2 regions of the Arthrobacter zhangbolii genome follow, and region 1 is predicted to be linked to the other one. Evidence: predicted binding sites of a transcription regulator. Region 1 holds the regulator's gene; the other holds the start of a gene.
The links. Region 1 encodes HrcA, which represses chaperone genes, less so after heat shock. Its sites were predicted from a motif close to TTNGCACTCGNNNNNNNCGAGTGCNAA; they were not measured.
Positions count from the first base shown of each region.

Region 2: the regulator HrcA is predicted to act here: its motif matches at 4,243-4,269, upstream of groES (co-chaperone GroES).

Region 1 covers NZ_CP094984.1:1,966,678-1,976,257, reverse strand. Annotated here, with positions in the region: gene lepA (translation elongation factor 4) at 1-752, shown strand, start outside; gene hemW (radical SAM family heme chaperone HemW) at 749-1,981, shown strand; gene MUK71_RS09145 (DUF4870 domain-containing protein) at 2,007-2,435, opposite strand; gene MUK71_RS09140 (DUF3097 domain-containing protein) at 2,553-3,401, opposite strand; gene hrcA (heat-inducible transcriptional repressor HrcA) at 3,614-4,627, shown strand; gene dnaJ (molecular chaperone DnaJ) at 4,756-5,895, shown strand; gene MUK71_RS09125 (16S rRNA (uracil(1498)-N(3))-methyltransferase) at 5,897-6,679, shown strand; gene MUK71_RS09120 (GerMN domain-containing protein) at 6,704-7,681, opposite strand; gene MUK71_RS09115 (PhoH family protein) at 8,038-9,117, shown strand; gene ybeY (rRNA maturation RNase YbeY) at 9,114-9,580, shown strand, end outside.
Region 2 covers NZ_CP094984.1:2,670,855-2,682,467, reverse strand. Annotated here, with positions in the region: gene MUK71_RS12415 (hypothetical protein) at 1-76, opposite strand, end outside; gene MUK71_RS12410 (iron ABC transporter ATP-binding protein) at 251-1,009, opposite strand; gene MUK71_RS12405 (iron chelate uptake ABC transporter family permease subunit) at 1,006-2,022, opposite strand; gene MUK71_RS12400 (ABC transporter permease) at 2,015-3,046, opposite strand; gene MUK71_RS12395 (siderophore ABC transporter substrate-binding protein) at 3,132-4,076, opposite strand; gene groES (co-chaperone GroES) at 4,410-4,706, shown strand; gene groL (chaperonin GroEL) at 4,789-6,399, shown strand; gene MUK71_RS12380 (hypothetical protein) at 6,537-6,803, shown strand; gene guaB (IMP dehydrogenase) at 6,885-8,405, shown strand; gene MUK71_RS12370 (GuaB3 family IMP dehydrogenase-related protein) at 8,563-9,702, shown strand; gene MUK71_RS12365 (glycerol-3-phosphate dehydrogenase/oxidase) at 9,767-11,491, shown strand; gene MUK71_RS12360 (PTS sugar transporter subunit IIA) at 11,532-11,613, shown strand, end outside.

The DNA.
Region 1 (9,580 bases):
GCCTTGAGCGTGAATACAACCTGGACCTGATCTCCACCGCACCCAACGTGGAATACGAGGTGACGCTTGAGGACAAAAAGGTCGTCAAGGTGACCAACCCCAGCGAATACCCCGAAGGCAAGATCAAAGAGGTCCGCGAGCCGATGGTCTCGGCCACGATCCTGGCGCCGAGCGAATTTGTCGGCGCCATTATGGAGCTGTGCCAGGCCCGCCGCGGTGTCCTGGGCGGCATGGACTATCTCTCCGAGGACCGGGTGGAAATCCGGTACCGTCTGCCGCTGGCGGAGATCGTCTTCGACTTCTTCGACATCCTCAAGTCCAAGACCCGCGGTTACGCCTCGCTGGACTGGAAGGCCGACGGCGAGCAGGTGGCGGACCTGGTCAAGGTGGACATCCTGCTCCAGGGCGAGCAGGTGGACGCCTTCAGCTCCATCACCCACAAGGACAAGGCCTACAGCTACGGCGTGATGATGACGGGCAAGCTGCGCGAACTCATTCCGCGCCAGCAGTTCGAGGTGCCCATCCAGGCCGCCATCGGTTCCCGCATCATTGCCCGCGAATCCATCCGCGCCATCCGCAAGGACGTGCTGGCCAAGTGCTACGGCGGCGACATCAGCCGTAAGCGCAAGCTGCTGGAAAAGCAGAAGGAAGGCAAGAAGCGCATGAAGATGGTGGGCCGCGTGGAGGTCCCGCAGGAAGCCTTCGTGGCAGCACTTTCCTCCGACGAATCCAAGGACAAATCCAAGAAGTGACACCCAGCGCACTGCCCCTCGGGGACCCGGCACCCGCCGACGGTCTTCTCCCCGCCCAGGCCGCGGACGGAGCAGCGGACCGGAATTTCGGGCTCTACGTCCACATTCCGTTCTGCTCCGTCCGCTGCGGCTACTGCGACTTCAACACCTACACCGCCACGGAACTCGGCGGGGGAGCCTCGCAGGCCGCCTATGCCGGCACGGCTGAACGGGAAGTGGTTTTCGCGGCCGACGCCATGCGGCGCTCCGGCCTGCCGGAGCGCCGCATGGGCACGGTCTTCTTCGGCGGCGGCACGCCCACGCTGCTGCCGGCTGAAGACCTCGCAGCTATCCTGCGCACCGCCGTCGACCAGTGGGGACTGGAGCCCGGCGCGGAGGTCACCACCGAGGCCAACCCGGATTCGGTCACCCCGGAGTCCCTTCAGCTGCTCGCGGACGCCGGGTTTACCCGTGTGTCCTTTGGTATGCAGTCCGCGGTGCCGCACGTTTTGGCGGTCCTGGACCGCACGCATACGCCCTCGCGGGTGCCGCAGGCGGTGAAGTGGGCGCGCGAAGCCGGCCTGCACGTCAGCGTGGACCTGATCTACGGGACGCCGGGGGAGTCCATGGCGGACTGGAAAACCTCCCTCGAGGAAGCGCTGAGCTACGAGCCTGACCATATCTCCGCTTATGCGCTGATCATCGAAGAAGGCACCAAGCTCGCTGCCCGGATGCGGCGCGGGGAGGTTCCGCCCATTGACGACGACGACCACGCGGACAAGTACGTCCTCGCCGACGAGATGATGAGCGCCGCCGGCCTGTCCTGGTACGAGGTCAGTAACTGGGCACGCACACCTGCTGACCAGTGCAGGCACAACCTGGCCTACTGGCGCAGCGATGACTGGTGGGGGATCGGCCCCGGGGCGCACTCCCATGCAGGCGGTGTGCGCTGGTGGAACGCCAAGCACCCCACGGCCTACGCCCAGCGGATTGGTGCGGGCGAGTCGCCGGCGGTCGGGCGGGAGACGCTCGACGCCGACACCCGGTATGTGGAAGACATTATGCTGCGCACGCGGCTGGCCGAGGGGCTGGACCTGTCCAGGCTCCGGGAACCGGGGCGGCTGGCGGTGGCAGGACTGATGGCTGACAGCCTGGTTGATCCGCGTGCCGCGCTGACGGGACGGGTGATCCTGACCGGCCGGGGGAGGCTTCTGGCCGACGCCGTGGTCCGGCGGCTGCTGCCGGACTAAGCAGCGCAGCTTCCGGGGAAGATGCCTACTTGATGCGGCGCAGGTTGAACGGGTAGCGGTAGGGCCTTCCGCGGTTGCACTCAATGCCCGCGATCACGGAGGACACGGCAACGTAGACCCAGATCAGGGCGTTGAGCACGGCAAAGAATCCGCCGACAACAGGGATGAAGGACAGCATCCAGACAATCAGGGCAGCAATGCTGGGCGGAAGCGTGAAGTTAAGCGCTTCCTTTGATTCCTGGGCGGTGAACGGTCCGCGGTCGCGGAAAACAAGGTAAATGATCAGCGACGGAACAAAAGCAAGGATGCCGCCAAAGTGCGCCATGGTTGCCCACTGCCGGTCTTCGGAGGCGGTCAGGGGCAGGGCGTTGGCCGGTGCCCCCTGATAGACAGGGCGTTGTCCGCTGCCGTGTTCATCCGGTCGTGGCTGGTGATTCTGGCGTGTGTTGGACACGGCGTAATTTCCTTCTGACTCGTGCTGACACAGGGTCGGTCCGCTACTACGTATTGAACAAGAGTACTGGCTGGGCCGCTTTATAACGGAACGGCGACGGCGGATGAGTCGTGTGTCTCATTCCGGCACGGTCAGGAAATCGATGACTTCCTCGACCCTGCCCAGCAGCGACGGTTCCAGATCGGCGTAGGTGTTTACCTGCCCAAGGAGCTTCTTCCAGCCCATGGCCACATCCGTGTGGTCAGCGTGGGGCCAGCCCAGTCCCTGCAGGATCCCGGTCTTCCAATCCAGGTGCCGGGGGACCACCGGCCAGGCGCTGCGACCGATCACCGAGGGTTTAATGGCCTGCCAGACATCCACGTAGGGGTGGCCCACAATCAGTACGTTCCCGTGCGCGCCGGGGCAGGTCATGGCTTCGGCGGCGATGCGGGACTCCTTGGAGCCGGGTACCAGATGGTCCACCAGGATGCCGAGGCGGCGCCCCGGGCCGGGAGCGAAGTCCTTCACCGCGGAATAGAGGTCATCCACGCCGTGCAGGGGCTCCACGACAATTCCCTCCACCCGGAGATCATCACCCCAGACCTTCTCCACCAGCTCGGCGTCGTGCTTGCCTTCCACCCAGATACGGCTCGCCCGTGCGGTGCGCGCGCGCTGGTTGGCCACCTTCACCGAACCTGACGCCGTGCGTGCCGGACCGGCTTTGGTGCCGGCCGCCTGCGGGGCCGTGACCTCCACGGGCTCGCCCTCCAGCAGGAAACCAAAACCGAGCTCAAAGGATTTTCGCTTGCCGCGGCGGTCCTCCAGCACCATAAGGTGCAGCCCGCCGGACTTTTCCACCCGGATCACCGCTCCCACCCAGCCGGTGGCGACGTCCTCCAGGACCAGGCCGGATTCGGCACCGACTTTGCGCAGGGTGGTCCGGGCCGGCGCAGTAATGTCCTGCGGGCCCCAGGAGAAGTTGGACACGTTGCTTGCCTCGCTACTGTTGCTGAATCAGGGAGCTGACCGCAGCGGGGCCGCGGATCCCTCAATGCTAACAACGCTGCCGTTCCGTACTAGACTTAGCACTTGAACACTGTGAGTGCTAAGCGGCGCCCCGGCGGCGCAGGTGCTCCGCACGCCGCATCACAAGGACGCGCCCTTCTGATGCGCCCGCCAATTAACAGGGAGGGAAAACCATGAGTGAGCCACGCCGACTCGAGGTCCTCCGTGCCATTGTTGAGGATTACGTCCATTCGCGTGAACCGGTGGGATCCAAGGCCCTGGTGGAACGCCACCACCTGGGAGTGTCTTCGGCGACGATTCGCAATGATATGGCGGCCCTGGAGGAAGAAGGGCTGATTACCGCCCCGCATACCTCGGCAGGACGCATCCCCACCGACAAGGGCTACCGTCTGTTCGTGGACCGGATCTCCGACGTCAAGCCCCTCTCGGCACCCGAACGCCGCGCCATTTCCTCCCTGCTGGAGGGTGCAGACGACCTCGACGACGTGATGGACCGGACCGTGCGGCTGCTGTCCCAGCTGACCAACCAGGTGGCGGTTGTGCAGTACCCGCACCTCGGCAATGCCAAGATCCGGCACATCGAGTTTGTGCTCCTGGCCCCGGCCCAGGTGCTCGTGGTGCTCATCTCCACCACGGGCCGGGTGGAGCAGCGGGTTATCACGGTCCCCGAACCCGTGACCGAACCCGACCTTTCGGACCTCCGCCAGCACTTCCTGTCCTCTCTGGCCGGGACGCCGCTCAGCAGCATCACCGGCCACGTCGCCGAAGCCCTGGCGACCGTTCCGGCGGCGCGCCGCCGGGTTGCCGACGCCCTCGGGCACAGCCTGGAGCTGCTCGCCGGAATTAACCGGGAGGACCGCATGGTGATGGCCGGAACGGCCAACCTTGCCCGCTCCACGGTAGACTTCCCGCTGACCATCGGCCCCGTGCTGGAAGCCCTGGAGGAACAGGTGGTAATGCTCCGGCTGCTCTCCGAAATGGAACAGGACGCCCGGGGTGTTGCCGTCCGGATCGGACGGGAAAACCCGTACGGAGGCCTCTCCGAAGCCTCCGTGGTAGCCACCGGCTACGGGCCGGATGCCTCCGCCAAGGTCGGCATCCTGGGCCCCACCCGGATGGACTATCCCAACACCATGGCAGCGGTCCGTGCCGTGGCCCGATACTTGTCCCGAATACTGAATAACTAGGCTTATTGAACTCCACGCGGCCAGCCGTTGGCGGGCCGCCCGCCGGCCGGGAAACCTGCCGGACTCCAAACAACGCCTTCAGCCATGAAGGCAGGTAATGCAGGCAATGCAGGAAGCGATGTGCACGAGTGAGCGATCACTACCAGGTTCTGGGCGTCGGACGAGACGCCACCGGTGAAGAAATCAAGAAGGCGTACCGGAAGCTTGCCCGCAAGCTGCACCCGGACGTCAACAACGCTCCCGGTGCCGCCGACGAGTTTAAGGCCGTCACGCACGCCTACGAGGTCCTCTCCGATCCCGAGAAGCGGCGTATCTATGACACCACCGGGAACGAAAACGGAACCGACAACGGTTTCGGCGGTGGCGGCTTCGGCGGCCAGGGCTTTGGCTTCCAGGACATCTTCGACACCTTCTTCGGCGGCGGCGCACCCGGCGGCGGCCGGGGCCCGGCCTCGCGCAGCCGGCGCGGCCAGGACGCCCTGATTACTGTTCGGATTGACCTCAAGGATGCTGTCTTCGGCGTCAACAAAAAGATCGACGTCGACACCGCCGTGGTATGCCCCACGTGTGACGGGTCCTGCTGCCAGCCCGGCACCTCCCCGCGTACCTGCGACATCTGCCACGGTACCGGCCAGGTCCAGCGGGCGGTCCGCTCCATCCTGGGCCAGGTCATGACCTCGGCTCCCTGCGGCACCTGCAGCGGTTTCGGCACGGTCATTCCGGATCCCTGCCACGAGTGCTCCGGCGAGGGGCGCGTCCGCAACCGCCGCACGCTGAACATCAAGATCCCGGCCGGCGTCGCCACCGGAACCCGGATCCAGCTGAGCCAGCAGGGCGAAGCCGGCCTCGCCGGCGGACCCGCCGGTGACCTCTACGTGGAAATCCGGGTCAATAATGACCCCACCTTCCTGCGCGAGGGCGATGACCTCCATGCCACCCTGACGGTGCCGATGACCGCCGCAGCGCTGGGCACCACGGTCACACTGGACACTTTCGACGGCGAACGCGACGTCACGGTCAAGCCCGGCACCCAGTCCGGCGAGGTCACCGTGCTCAACGGTCTCGGCGTCACGCACCTGCGCGGCCACGGACGCGGCGACCTGCGCGTCCACCTGCACGTGGAAACCCCGCAGAAGCTGGATTCCGAGCAGGAGGAACTGCTCCGCCGGCTGGCCCAGCTGCGCGGTGAGGAATACAGCGAAGGCCGGCTGAACAGCTCGGGCACCGGCGTATTTGCCAAACTGCGGGACCGGCTGGGCAACCTCTGAGATGACCAACCCCATCTTTTTCGGGGACCCGGCGCAGGTGGCCGCGGCCAGTCCGGGGGACACATTCCGCCTGGAGGGGCCTGAGGCCCGGCACGCCGTTTCCGTCAAGCGCATCAGTGCGGGCGAAAACGTGGACATTGTCGACGGCGCGGGCCGGCGCCTCACCGGTACCGTGTCCGCGACCGGGCCCTCGCTGCTGGAACTGAGCGTGGAACACGCGGCGGAGGAACCACCGGCAGCAGTTCGTTTCATCCTGGTCCAGGCCCTGGCCAAGGGGGACCGGGATGAGCAGGCAGTGGAGGCAGCCACTGAACTGGGCGTGGATCACGTCATTCCGTGGCAGTCGGACCGCAGCATTGTCCGTTGGAAGACGGAAAAGGCGGTGAAGGGGCAGGCCAAGTGGCAGGCCCTGACCACGGCGGCCGCCAAGCAGTCGCGCCGCGCCTGGATTCCCGGCGTGGAACCCGTCCTGGACAGCCGGGGCCTGGCCCGCCGGCTCGCGGACACGGACCTGGTCCTTGTGCTGCATGAGGAAGCCGACGCGCCCCTGGCGGACGCGGTGCGGAACCTCCCGGGCCGCAGCGCAGACGCAACCGGCAGGACGGCGGCGCCGGCAGAGATAGCGATAGTGGTCGGTCCGGAGGGCGGGATCAGCGCGGCAGAACTGGAACTGCTGCGCGGCGCCGGGGCGCTGGCTGTACGGCTGGGACCGCATGTGCTGCGCTCCTCCACCGCCGGTCCCGCAGCCCTGGCAGTGCTGAACCAGCTGCTGGGCCGCTGGTAGCGGAACGAAGTCCCGCGCCCGGTGTCAGCTCTCCGGGTCTCCCGGCGCTGCAGTGACCGTGATGCGTTTGGAATCGCCTGCCGCCTCATGGCCCTTGTAGTACACCTTGAGGCTGTAGGTGCCGGGGGCCAGGGTGGTTGAGAAGGTGAATTCCCGGGTGGAACCCGGTCCTTCGTGGAAGTCGACCCGGCCGGAGGCCACGGCGTCCGAGGAGGGCCGGCCATCCACTACGGGTTCGGCCCGCCAGTACAGGCCCTCCGGCTGCGATGCGGCTGTGCCGGTGACGGTGAGCGAGGTGGGCCGGACCTGGGATTCCTGCGGATCAATGATCCAGATGGGGGCTACCAGGGACGGATCGCGCCGCAGCGGTTCTTCCAGGGATTCGTGGCCGAAGGCACGGTAGCCGGCTTTGCCGTCCACCAGCACCACCACGGTGCTTTCCTGGCCTACCGTTGTCAGTCCGGCGTTCACCGCCGCGGCGGTGGCGGTGTACACCAGTTGCTGCACCGCTCGGTGGGCCATGCCGGCGTCCAGGGATCCCTTGAAAGCCTTCGACGGGATGTCCACCGTGATGACGTTTTTGCTGGAAATGGAAGCGGTCACCTTGTCCGCGGGCTGCCACGGCGTGAAGTAGTCCTGATCCAGCGGCTTTCCTGCCGTCATGGCGCGGACCGCTTCGCCGATGGGGTCGCCGGTATTGTCGGACTGCAGGAATTCGCGGTAAAGGCTCACCGTGGTGTCGTTCAGTCCGAGCCAGTAGACGGGCATCAGCGTGCCGGAGCCCGCTTCCGCCGGCGGTGAAATGGTCATTGGTGCCAGGCTGCGGGACTCGGCGCTGAAGGCCGTGGGCATGGTGGTGGTGGGATACTCCGCCACCACTCCGCAGCCGCCCGTGGCCAGCATTGCCACGAGCAGTGCGGCACCGGCGCCCGCACGGACCAGCCTGCGGCTGCGGCGGGCGGCGTCAGGGGAGGATGCTCGGCCCGGCAACAGGGTGACCATCAATCCTCCTCAGGCGGTCGGGGCAAAATGTACGTCTTCAACCTTTACATACGGTTTAGGGCCATCCGGCGCCGTTTGCGGCTGGCGTCCGGACTGAAACACGATTGAGACATCACCGTTGCGATGCCGAGATATTCCGGCTCAACTCCCGCCCGGGGCGGGGCACATCAAGTAACATTTAGGTAGCCGGCAGACCCGCCGGCGCCGTTGCGCATCGGAAATAACCGGCGCCGTGCCGGCGTTGACATTTCGGGGTGCTGCGGGCGCGAGCCGGCGGCACCCGGCGACTGCACCATTCCAAACTCTGAACGCGACTTACCAAAAGGGGCGATGAAAGGCCTGCGAGGGCCGACTATATGACCGAATCTTCAATGGAAATCGGCACCATCCGGCGGGACACCCAGACCATAGTCTTTGATTCCACGGAACACATGGTCCAGTCGCTGGGGGCCAATGACGAGGCCCTGCGGATCATTGAGGCGGCCAACCCCGAGGTGAGCATGCTGGTGCGGGGCAATGAGCTTTCCGTGTCCGGCCCGTCCGCGGACGTGGAGCAGACGGTGCGGCTGGTCAACGAAGTGCGGATCCTGGCCCGCAACCAGACCCGGGTTACGCCGCAGGTCCTGGAGCAGCTGATCAGCATGCTGCGGGACCAGACCGCCGTCCGCCCGGCGGATGTCCTGACGCAGAACATCCTGTCCACGCGCGGCAAGACCATCCGGCCCAAGACCCTGAACCAGAAGAACTACGTGGATGCGATTGACCGCAACACGGTGGTCTTCGGCATCGGCCCCGCCGGCACGGGCAAGACCTACCTGGCCATGGCCAAGGCCGTCCAGGCGCTGCAGCAGAAGGAAGTCAACCGGATCATCCTGACCCGCCCCGCGGTGGAAGCGGGGGAGCGGCTCGGCTTCCTGCCCGGCACACTCAGCGACAAGATTGATCCTTACCTGCGTCCGCTGTACGACGCCCTGCACGACATGATGGACCCGGAATCCATTCCGCGGCTGATGGCGGCGGGCACCATCGAGGTGGCACCCCTGGCCTACATGCGCGGCCGGACCCTCAACGATGCCTTCATCATTCTCGACGAAGCGCAGAACACCACGCCGGAACAAATGAAGATGTTCCTTACCCGCCTCGGCTTCGGCTCCAAGATGGTGGTCACGGGTGACGTCACCCAGGTGGACCTGCCGGGCGGCACTGCCTCCGGGCTGCGCATCGTCCACGACATCCTCGGTGACATTGACGACGTCGCGTTCTCCGAGCTGCAGGCCGTCGACGTTGTGCGGCACCGGCTGGTCAGCGACATTGTTACTGCCTACAGCGAGTGGGATGAAACCCGCCGGCTGAGCCGGACCCCGGCCGAAGGCGGCGGCGGACGTGCCAACAACCGCGGACTATCCAATCAGCACGGGCGGGAGGCCCGTAAATGAGCATCGAAGTCAATAACGAATCCTCAGCCCCGGCCATTGACGAGGAAGAGCTGGCCCGGCTGGGCCGGTACCTGCTGGACAGCCTCTACGTGCATCCGGAAGCGGACCTGTCCATCATCCTGGTGGACGAGGACGCCATGGAGAAGCTGCACATCGAGTGGATGGACCTTCCCGGCCCCACAGATGTCCTCTCCTTCCCCATGGATGAGCTGCGCCCCGGCACGGCAGGACGGATAACTCCCGCCGGCGTGCTTGGCGATATTGTGCTCTGCCCGCAGGTGGCAGCCCGCCAGGCGCAGGATGCCGGCCACGAGACCCAGGACGAACTCCTACTCCTCACCACACACGGCGTGCTCCACCTGCTCGGCTATGACCACGCCGAGCCGGAGGAGGAGAAGGAGATGTTCGGCCTCCAGCGCCGCCTGCTCTCTGCCTACACGGGCAAAGAAGCGCCCAAGGAGAC
Region 2 (11,613 bases), 710 kb from region 1:
GCCCGCGCACCACCAGGCGTGCCTGCCGGGCGTTCAGATCAAGCCGGACCGCCACGCGCAGCTTCGACTCCTCCATGGCAAGCCCTTCCCGAAAGACCGGATATGTGGGTCTTTCAACCTAGGAGAGGGCTGCGGCGTGGTGCAATGCACATTGGCGATTTCCGGTCCTGCAGGGGGCTACTTCGTACCCGAACGGGGTGCGGGTCCGCGTTCCGGCCAGCCCGAACGGGCGCGGTACCGGATTGCCTGCTTAGGCGAAATACACGCCGATCCGGTTGCCGTCGATCTCTTCAATCCGGATGTCGATCTCGTAAATGTCACGCAGGATTTCGGGGCGCATGATGTCCGCCGGCGGGCCCTGATGGATCAGCCGTCCGTTGCACATGGCGATGATGTCGTCCGAGTAGCAGGAGGCAAAGTTGATGTCGTGGATGACCAGGACCACGGTCTTGCCGAAATCGTCAGTGAGCCGGCGCAGCAGCCGCATCATTTCCACGGAGTGCTTCATGTCCAGGTTGTTCAGGGGCTCATCGAGCAGCAGATAGTCCGTGTCCTGGGCCAGCACCATGGCGATGAAGGCACGCTGGCGCTGTCCGCCGGAAAGCTCGTCCACGAACTTGTCTGCCAGCGCGGTCAGGTCCAGGTACGCCATGGCCTGGTCAATGTGCGCTTTATCGTCGGGTCCGGGCCGCCCGCCGTTATGCGGGTAGCGCCCGAATCCCACCAGGTCCCGGACGGTCAGGCGGACAGTCAGCTGGTTGTCCTGGCGCAGGATAGCCATCTTCCGGGCCAGGTCCCGGCCCGGGGTGGAGACGACGTCGAGCCCGTCCACGGAAACCGTTCCGGCGTCCATCCCCAGCAGCCGGCTGATCATGGACAGGAAGGTGGATTTGCCGGCGCCGTTGGGGCCGATGATCGAGGTGATTCCGCCATCCTTGATGGTGCAGCTCACCCCGTCCACAACCGTGGTGGCGGCGTACTTTTTGGTGACGCCGGTTGCCTGGATCATTTGACGGAGCCTTTCAGGAGCAGGATCAGAAAGACGATCCCGCCTACAAATTCAATGACGATGCTCAGTGCGGTATCAAACGCGAAGACGCGTTCGAGCACGAGCTGGCCGCCCACCAGGGCGATGATGCCGAGCAGGACGGCGATTGGAACAACGGCGGCATGCCGGAAGTGTGAACAGAGCTGATAGGCCAGGGACGCGACCAGCAGGCCGAAGAAGGTCACCGGCCCCACCAGTGCGGTGGAGACGGCCACCAGCACCGAGCAGATCACCAGCACCAGGGTCACGGTGCGTTTGTGGTTGATGCCCAGGTTGATCGAGGTCTCCCGGCCCAGGGACAGGACATCGAGCTGGTGCCTCAGGCGCCAGGCCGGAATACTCACGGCTGCCGCGGCGATCAGCGAGTAGGCGAGCAGCTTGCCGTCCACGTTGTTGAAGCTGGCGAAGAACAGGTCCTGCAGGATGATGAACTCGCTGGGATCGATCAGCAGCTGCAGCAGGGAAGAAATGCCGCGGAAAAGCGTGCCCAGCACAATGCCGACCAGCAGCATCAGGTGCAGGGATTTGCCGCCGCCGGTAAAGAGCCATCGGTACAGCAGGAAGGAGAAGCCCACCATTAGGGCCACCTCCATGCCGTAGCGCAGCGGGCCGGACATGGCGAGCACCACGCCGCCGCCGAAGGCGAAGACCAGGAGCGTCTGGATGAGCACGTACAGGGCATCAAAACCCATGATGGACGGCGTCAGGATCCGGTTGGCCGTTACCGTCTGGAACAGCACGGTGGAGACGCCGACGGCGTACGCCACCAGGATCATCGAACCCACCTTGATGGCCCGGCGAGGCAGGACATAACCGATGTTCCCGCGCAGCTCGATGGTCATGAATACAGTGACCAGGGCTGCTGCCAGAACCGAAAGCAGGATGAGCCAGAAACGGGGGGAGAGGCTCCGCACCGGACGGCGGCGCCGCACGGTAAGGGCGGAGGGAAGGACGCTGGCGGGACTGCTAGGCACTGGCGGAGCGCTTTCTCAGGAGCAGGTAAAGGAACAGGGCGCTGCCGATGGCCGAGACAATGACCCCCACCGGGATTTCGTAGGGGTAGCGGATGGTCCGGCCGATGATGTCGCAGGCGAGGACAAACCCCGCCCCGAAGATGGCGACCCAGGGGATGGCCCGGCGTACATTGTCCCCGATCATCAGCGAGACCAGGTTGGGCACGATCAGGCCGAGGAACGGCACCGAGCCGACACTGACAACCACAACGGCGCTGATCAGGGACACAATGATCAGCCCCAGTGTCATCACGCGGTTGTAGTTCAGGCCGAGGTTGGTGGTGAAATCCTGGCCCATGCCCGCGACGGTGAAGCGGTCAGCAGCCAGGTATCCGATGAGGGTCAGCGCGCCGACAATCCAGAGCAGTTCATAACGACCCCGCAGTACGCCGGAGAAGTCGCCGACCATCCAGCTGTTCAGGGTCTGCAGCAGATCGAACCGGTAGGCGAAGAACGTGGTGACGGCAGCAATCACGCCGCCGAGCATAATGCCCACCAGCGGCACGATCAGCGTGTTCCGCAGCGGGATCCGGCGCAGGACCAGCAGGAAGAGTGCGGTTCCGGCAATGGCGAACACCGTGGCAGTGGACATTTTGGCCAGCAGTGAGGCGCCGGGGATAAACACCGTCACCACCAGGATGCCGAGGGATGCGGATTCCACGGTGCCCACGGTAGACGGTTCAACGAACTTGTTGCGGGCCATCAGCTGCATGATGAGGCCGGCGACGCTGAGGGCCATGCCGGCCAGGATGATGCTCAGGGTCCGCGGGAGGCGGCTGATCCAGAAAATGTGCCAGGCATGTTCATCCCCGGCAAGCAGGGCGGGCAGGGACACGTCGCTGACACCGACAAACATGGACACAACGGCAAGCACCAGGACGGCGGTTCCGCCCACTATCAGCATTGCCCCGGGGCCGGGACGCCGCCGGCCAACGCCGGCAGCTCCGGCAGGTGCCGGAGCCGGAGGGGAGAGGATTGCAGTCATGTTGCTTTTCCATCTTCCGCACCAGGCCGGCCTCCCTGATGCGGGAGGCCGGCCGGCGAGGATTTAGCAGGAGCGTGGAAGCGGGTTAGGAAATGCCGTCCTGAACTGCGCTGACCATGGCGTCGACGTTGTTCAGGCCGTAGCCCACGAGGTACCAGCTGGAGGAATCCAGCATGGTGATGCGGTCATTGCGCGCTGCTGCGGTTCCCTGCACAAGCTCGTTGTCCAGGACAGCGGAGGCGACCTCGCCTGCGTTGCCGACGGCGACGTCGCGGTCAATCACGAAGAGGTTGTCCGGGTTTTTTTCCGCGATGTATTCAAAGCCCACGCGTTCGCCGTGCTGGGCTTCGGACTTGATGTCAGCCGCGGTGGCAACGCCGAGGACGTCGTGCACCAGGCCGAAGCGCGAACCCGCTCCGTAGGCGGTCAGCTCGCCGCCGCTGGTCATAATGATGAGGCCGTTGCCGGCGTCCGCCGCGGTTGCCTTGGTCTCTTCGACCTTGGCGTCCAGGGCGGCGAGCTTGTCCTCGACCTCGGCTTCCTTGCCGAAGATTTCCCCGATGATTTCGGTGTTGGAGATGAAGGAGTTCCACGGATCCGCGGCATCGGTGCTGAGGTTGATCGTGGGGGCGATCTTGGAGAACTCATCGTAGTAATCGGCAGTGCGGCCGGACATGATGATCAGGTCCGGAGCGCCGGCATTGATGGCCTCGAAATCGGGTTCCTTCATGCTGCCGATCTTGGCGTAGTCATCCGAGCCGTACTTGGAGAGGCTTTCCGGGAAGTTTGCGGCCGGGACACCGTCAACGTCAATGTCGAGGGCATCCAGGGTGTCGAGTGCGCCGAGGTCGAAGGTGTAGACGGTCTCCGGGTTGACCGGAACATCGGTGCTGCCCTGTGTATGCTCAACCGTAACGGTCGAGTCGGAGGTCGAGTCGGCGTCGGCTTCTGCTGCTTCGGTGGAGCAGGCGCTGAGCGCAAGGAGGGACACGAGGGCGGTTCCGGCCAGCAGGCGGGACTTGGTGATCATGGGGGCTCCGGTGAGAGTCGATGTGCCTACCGCAGGAATAGGACACAGAAATGTTTTCTAATGGTGCGCGCAGATGAAAACTATCCCGTTAGGTAAGCCTAAGCAAATTCGGTTTACGTCATTGGTACCCCGGAGGCGTAATCCTGTGCGCGTGATCCACGCAGCTCTGGCACTCACCTTGACCGAGTGCTAACCAATGCATAAAGTCTGACTTAGCACTCCGCACGTGAGGGTGCTAACTCCCCGAAGGGAAGCGCGAACCGGCACCGCGACGACGGCCAGCGCCAACCGACGGCCCCAAACCCGTTAGAAACTACGCAAAGGAGAGCCCGAGTGTCGGTCTCTATTAAGCCGCTTGAGGATCGTATTGTTGTCCGCCCGCTCGAAGCTGAGCAGACCACTGCTTCCGGCCTCGTTATCCCGGACACTGCCAAGGAAAAGCCCCAGGAGGGCGAAGTAGTTGCAGTTGGACCCGGCCGCGTTGACGACAACGGCAACCGCGTTCCGGTTGACGTTGCCGAAGGCGACGTTGTCATCTACTCCAAGTACGGTGGAACCGAAGTCAAGCACGGCGGCCAGGAATACCTGGTGCTGTCCGCCCGCGACGTGCTGGCCGTCGTCGTAAAGTAGTTCCCCTTGAAAACCCCGGCCACCATTCTGGCCGGGGTTTTCTGATGTAGGTGCAGATGTAGTTGTCGGAAAGGACACACACATGGCAAAGCAGTTGGAGTTCAATGACTCCGCCCGTCGCTCGCTGGAAGCCGGCGTCGATAAGCTGGCCAACGCAGTCAAGGTAACCCTCGGCCCGCGCGGCCGTAACGTTGTCCTGGCCAAGACCTGGGGCGCCCCCACCATCACCAACGACGGCGTCACCATTGCCCGCGAAGTTGAGCTGGAGGATCCGTACGAGAACCTCGGCGCACAGCTGGCCAAGGAAGTAGCCACCCGGACCAACGATGTTGCCGGCGACGGCACCACTACGGCTACCGTGCTGGCACAGGCGCTGGTCAAGGAAGGCCTGCGCAACGTTGCCGCGGGTGCAGCTCCCGGCGCGCTCAAGCGCGGCATCGAGGTCTCCGTGGATGCTGTTGCCAAGCGTCTGCTGGAAAACGCCAAGCCGGTTGAAGGCAACCAGGTGGCCCACGTGGCTGCCATCTCGGCGCAGAGCACCGAGATCGGTGAACTGCTGGCACAGGCCTTCGATACCGTCGGCAAGGACGGCGTCATCACCATCGAGGAATCCTCCTCGACGCAGACCGAACTGGTCATCACCGAGGGCATGCAGTTCGACAAGGGCTACCTCTCCCCGTACTTCGTCACGGACGCGGAGCGTCAGGAAGCCGTCCTCGAAGACGCGCTGATCCTCATCAACTCCGGCAAGATCTCCTCCGTGGCCGAGTTCCTGCCGCTGCTGGAAAAGGCACTGCAGGCCTCCAAGCCGCTGTTCATCATTGCCGAAGACGTGGACGGCGAAGCGCTCTCCACCCTGGTGGTCAACAAGATCCGCGGCACCCTGAACGTGGTTGCCGTCAAGGCTCCCGGGTTCGGCGACCGCCGCAAGGCCATGATGCAGGACATCGCAACCCTCACGGGTGCGCAGGTGGTCAGCCCCGACCTGGGCCTGAAGCTGGACCAGGTTGGACTGGAAGTCCTGGGTTCCGCCCGCCGCATCACGGTCACCAAGGACAACACCACCATTGTTGACGGCGCCGGCTCCGAAGCCGACGTCGCCGACCGCGTGGCACAGATCCGTGCCGAGATTGAGCGCACGGACTCGGACTGGGACCGCGAAAAGCTCCAGGAACGCCTGGCCAAGCTCTCCGGCGGCATCGGCGTCATCCGCGTGGGTGCAGCCACCGAGGTGGAGCTGAAGGAAAAGAAGCACCGCATCGAAGATGCTGTTTCCTCCACCCGTGCAGCCCTGGAAGAGGGCATTGTGGCCGGCGGCGGTTCCGCGCTGGTCCACGCCTCACAGGCGCTGGACACCGACTCGGAGGTGGCCAAGCTGGAAGGCGACGCCGCCACTGCCGTCGGACTGGTCCGCCGTGCACTGGCCCAGCCGCTGCGCTGGATCGCCGAGAACGCCGGGGCCGAAGGCATGGTTGTTGTATCCAAGGTGGGCGACCTGAAGGTCAACAACGGCTTCAACGCCGCCACCGGCGAGTACGAGGACCTGATCGCCGCCGGCATCATCGACCCGGTCAAGGTCACCCGCTCGGCACTGCGCAACGCCGCCTCGATCGCTTCGCTGGTACTCACCACCGAAGCCCTCGTGGTGGAGAAGCCGGCCGAAGAGGATGAGGATCACGGACACCAGCACTAGCCGGTAACCCCTCGCTTCACGCGAAGGCCCCGCCCGCGGACACCGTTCCGCGGACGGGGCCTTTTGTGTGTCCGGACGGGAAGGCGAACGCCGCCACGGCGCAGTACCTGCCGGGCACCGCACCCGACGGTTTTGCCGTGGCTTCGCTCACACGCGAAAGCTCTCCGGACGGGAAACCGGTCCCCGGTCAGGAGGAAGGCGTGCTGTCCTTTGCCGACGCCGGGCAGCGCGGACGGCTGCCGGGAATCCTGGAAACATGCCTGTTTAAAGGGCAGGCGACCATCCGGGGAGGACCTGTCTGCGGGTCTGCTGACTACGGCGGGGCGCTGTCCCTGCGGATCCTGGCTTGCACCGGACGGGCGGGCATACCGGTGAAGGCAAAGGGATACGAACCGGCGGAATAGGGGCGGCCCCGCTTTCGTTTTAGGATAGGAACAGGCTTATTCGGGCCTTCTCCTTCCTCATCCCCCGAAAGAGGCGCAGCTTTGAGTCAGCAGTACCCAGAACATGATCCGTTCGGCTTCGTCGGCCTGACGTACGACGACGTCCTCCTGCTGCCCGGCCCGACGGATGTCATCCCCTCCGAAGCCGATACCAGCTCGCGGCTGTCCAAGCGCATCACCGTGCAGACCCCGCTGCTCTCCGCAGCGATGGACACGGTGACGGAATCCCGGATGGCGATTGCCATGGCACGCCAGGGCGGGCTGGGCGTTATCCACCGCAACCTTTCCATTGCCGACCAGGCCGAGCACGTGGACCGGGTCAAGCGCAGCGAATCGGGCATGATCACCAACCCGGTCACCATTTCCCCCGACGCGACCCTGCAGGAACTGGACGATCTCTGCGCCCACTTCCGGGTTTCCGGCCTGCCGGTGGTCGACGCCGAAAACACCCTGCTGGGCATCGTCACCAACCGCGACACCCGCTTCATCCCGGTATCCGAGTACCCCAACCGCAAGGTCGAAGAGGTCATGACGCGCATGCCCCTCATCACCGGGCGCGTGGGCATCAGCGCCGAGGAAACCGTGGAGCTGCTCGGCAAGAACCGCATCGAGAAGCTGCCGCTGGTGGACGACGCCGGCAAGCTGCAGGGCCTGATCACGGTGAAGGACTTCGACAAGGCCGAGCAGTACCCGCTGGCCACCAAGGATGATGAAGGCCGGCTTCGCGTCGGTGCCGCCATCGGTTTCTTCGGAGACGGCTACGAGCGGGCCATGGCCATGGTCGAGGCCGGCGTGGACATCCTGGTGGTGGACACCGCCAACGGCCACAGCGCCGGCGTGCTGGATATGATCGCCCGCCTGAAAAAGGACCCGGCCGCGGCGCACGTGGACATCATCGGCGGCCAGGCAGCTACCCGCGAAGGCGCCCAGGCTCTGATCGACGCCGGTGCGGACGCCATCAAGGTAGGTGTGGGCCCCGGCTCCATCTGCACCACCCGCGTGGTGGCCGGCGTCGGCGTTCCCCAGATCACCGCCATCTACGAAGCGTCCAAGGCGGCCATTCCCGCCGGCGTTCCGCTGATCGCCGACGGCGGCCTGCAGTACTCCGGTGACATCGGCAAGGCCATCGTGGCCGGCGCCGACACCGTAATGCTCGGCGGCCTGCTCGCCGGTTCCGCCGAAAGCCCGGGCGACCTGGTCTTCGTGAACGGCAAGCAGTTCAAGTCCTACCGCGGCATGGGCTCCCTGGGCGCCATGCAGTCCCGGGGCAAGAACACCTCCTACTCCAAGGACCGCTACTTCCAGGCGGACGTGCCCAGCGACGAGAAGCTGATTCCGGAAGGCATCGAAGGCCAGGTGCCGTACCGCGGCCCGCTTTCCGCCGTGGCACACCAGCTGGTGGGCGGCCTGCGCCAGACCATGTTCTACACCGGCGCACGCACCATCCCGGAGCTGAAGGCCAAGGGCAAGTTCGTCCGGATCACCCCGGCCGGGCTGAAGGAATCCCACCCGCACGACATCATGATGACGGTCGAGGCACCGAACTACGGTTCGCGCCGCTAGGACCCGTTTTCCGGCCAAGGGGCAGCTCCTGCAGACATCGCAGGAGCTGCCTCCGGTCTTTAACCACCCGTGCGGACAGGACATTTACCTGCTGCGGAAGGTTACGGTTACCGGCAGCTTTCATGTGCCCGGCGCCTGCTGGGATAACCTAGGGAGCGTGAGTAACGAGATTGAAATTGGCCGTGGCAAGCAAGGGCGCAGAGCCTACTCCCTGGACGACGTGGCAATTGTGCCCTCGCGGCGTACCCGCGACCCGCAGGATGTCTCGATCAACTGGCAGATAGACGCATACCAGTTTGAGATGCCCGTCATCGGCGCTCCCATGGACTCCGTTATGTCCCCGGCCTCCGCCATCGCGCTGGGCAAACTTGGCGGACTGGGTGTCCTGAACCTGGAAGGCCTGTGGACCCGGTACGAGGATCCGCAGCCCCTGCTGGACGAAATTGCCCAGCTCAGCCGTGACAACTTCAATCCCGCCGCCACCCGCCGGCTGCAGGAAATCTACGACGCACCCATCCGTGCCGAGCTGATCAGCTCCCGCCTGGCCGAAATGCGCGAGGCCGGTGTGACCGTCGCCGGTTCACTCACCCCGCAGCGTACCCAGGAGTTCTACAAGACCGTCCTGGCCGCCGGCGTCGACGTCTTCGTTATCCGCGGCACCACGGTGTCCGCCGAGCACGTGTCCAAGACCGTGGAGCCGCTGAACCTGAAGCAGTTCATCTACGAACTGGACGTCCCCGTTATTGTTGGCGGAGCGGCAGGCTACACCCCGGCCCTGCACCTGATGCGTACCGGTGCCGCAGGCGTCCTGGTGGGCTTCGGCGGCGGCGCGACCACCACCACCCGCCGTGCCCTGGGCATCCACGCACCCATGGCCACCGCCATCTCCGACATTGCCGAAGCCCGCCGGGACTACATGGATGAGTCCGGCGGCCGGTACGTGCACGTGATCGCCGACGGCGGCATGGGCACCAGCGGTGACATCATCAAGGCCGTGGCCATGGGCGCCGACGCCGTGATGCTCGGTTCCGCACTGGCCCGCGCCGAAGAGGCTCCCGGGCAGGGGTGGCACTGGGGCCAGGAAGCGCACCACAGCGAGCTTCCCCGCGGCGACAGGGTCCGCCTGGATACCGTCGGGTCGCTGAAGGAAGTCCTGTGGGGGCCCTCGCACCACACGAACGGAACGTCCAACCTGATGGGTGCGCTGCGCCGGGCCATGGCCACCACCGGGTATTCGGACCTCAAGGCGTTCCAGCGTATTGAGGTATTGGTGTCCCCCTACCAGTACAACCTGTAATAACCTGCGCGGATTGCCTAGAGTGGACGCAGCTACGGCAGGACCCTAGAGAGGAACCCCGACCATGTCTGCAGACGCCCTGAGCCCCGAGTACCGGAACGAAGCGATGGATCGGCTCCGGGCCACCACCAAGCCCGGCAACGAGCTGGACATCCTGATTGTCGGGGGTGGGGTAGTAGGTGCCGGGGCAGCCCTGGACGCGGTGACCCGCGGACTGAAAGTGGGCATGGTGGAGGCCCGGGACTGGGCGTCAGGGACCTCCTCACGGTCCTCGAAACTCATTCACGGCGGCCTGCGCTATCTGGAAATGCTGGACTTTGCCCTGGTACAGGAGGCGTTGAAGGAGCGCGGCCTGCTGCTCCAGCGTATTGCCCCGCATCTGGTGAAGCCCGTGGCCTTCCTGTATCCGCTGACCAAGCGGTTTATTGAGCGGCCGTACGTGGGTGCGGGCATTTTCCTCTACGACACCATGGGCATGACCTCGGGCAACTCACGCGGGGTGCCCATGCAAAAGCACCTGACCCGCAAGCAGACCCTGCGCATGGCACCCAGCCTCAAGGACGACGCCATGGTCGGCGCCATCCGCTATTACGACGGCCAGGTCGACGACGCCCGGTATGTGGCCACCATGGCCAGGACCGCGGCCCACTACGGCGCCGCGGTGGCCAACCGGCTGGCCGTGGTGGACTTCCTGCGCGAGGGGGAGCGGGTGGTCGGGGCGCGCGTGCGGGACCAGGAAACCGGCGACGAGTTCGATATCGCCGCCAGCCAGGTGGTGAACGCGACCGGTGTCTGGACCGATGAAACCCAGGCCATGGTCACCGACCGCGGCCAGCTGAAGGTCCGGGCCTCCAAGGGCGTGCACCTGGTGGTCCCGAAGGACCGGATCCAGTCCACCGTGGGCATGATCCTGCGGACCGAAAAGTCGGTGCTGTTTGTCATCCCGTGGGGACGGCACTGGATCATCGGCACCACGGACACCGACTGGAACCTGGACAAGGCGCATCCGGCTGCCACCTCGGCGGACATCGACTACATCCTGGAGCACGTAAACCTGGTGCTGAAGACGCCGCTGACCCGGGAGGACGTTGAAGGAGTCTATGCAGGCCTGCGGCCGCTGCTCGCCGGGGAAAACGACTCCACCGCCAAGCTCTCCCGCGAACATGTGGTGGCGCACCCGGTGCCGGGACTCGTCGTCGTCGCCGGCGGCAAGTGGACCACCTACCGGGTGATGGCCAAGGACGCCGTGGACGAGGCAGCGCGGGCCCTGGACGAAAAGGTGCCCGAAAGCTGCACCTCCACCATTCCGCTGCTGGGCGCAGTGGGGTACAAGGCAGCCTGGAACCGGCGGCACCGCACCGCCGACGAGTACGGGGTACACGTGGCCCGGGTGGAGCACCTGCTGAACCGGTACGGATCCATGGCCTATGACGTGCTGGACCTGATTAAATCCGATCAGTCCCTGGCCGAGCCGCTGCCCGGCGCGGATGACTACCTGCGGGCCGAAGTTGTCTACGCCACCACCCATGAGGGGGCCCGGCACGTCGAGGACGTCCTGGCCCGGCGGACCCGCATTTCCATCGAGACCTGGGACCGGGGTGTCTCCGCGGCACCGGTGGCAGCGGAACTGATGGCCCCGCTGCTGAACTGGGACCCGGCACGGGTGGAAAGCGAAGTGGCCCACTATCTGGCCAGGGTGGAAGCCGAACGGCTCAGCCAGGAGCAGCCCGACGACAAGAGTGCCGACAGTGCCCGGCTGGCCGCCGAAGACATTACCCCCAGGATCTGATGAACCGGATCCCCGACAAACCAGTGAGTGAAGAACAGCAGTGACCGAAGAACTGTCCCTGAGCGAAACCGGCGCGGTCCTCACCGAACCGGACCTGGTAATCCTCGAAATGGAGGCCGCTG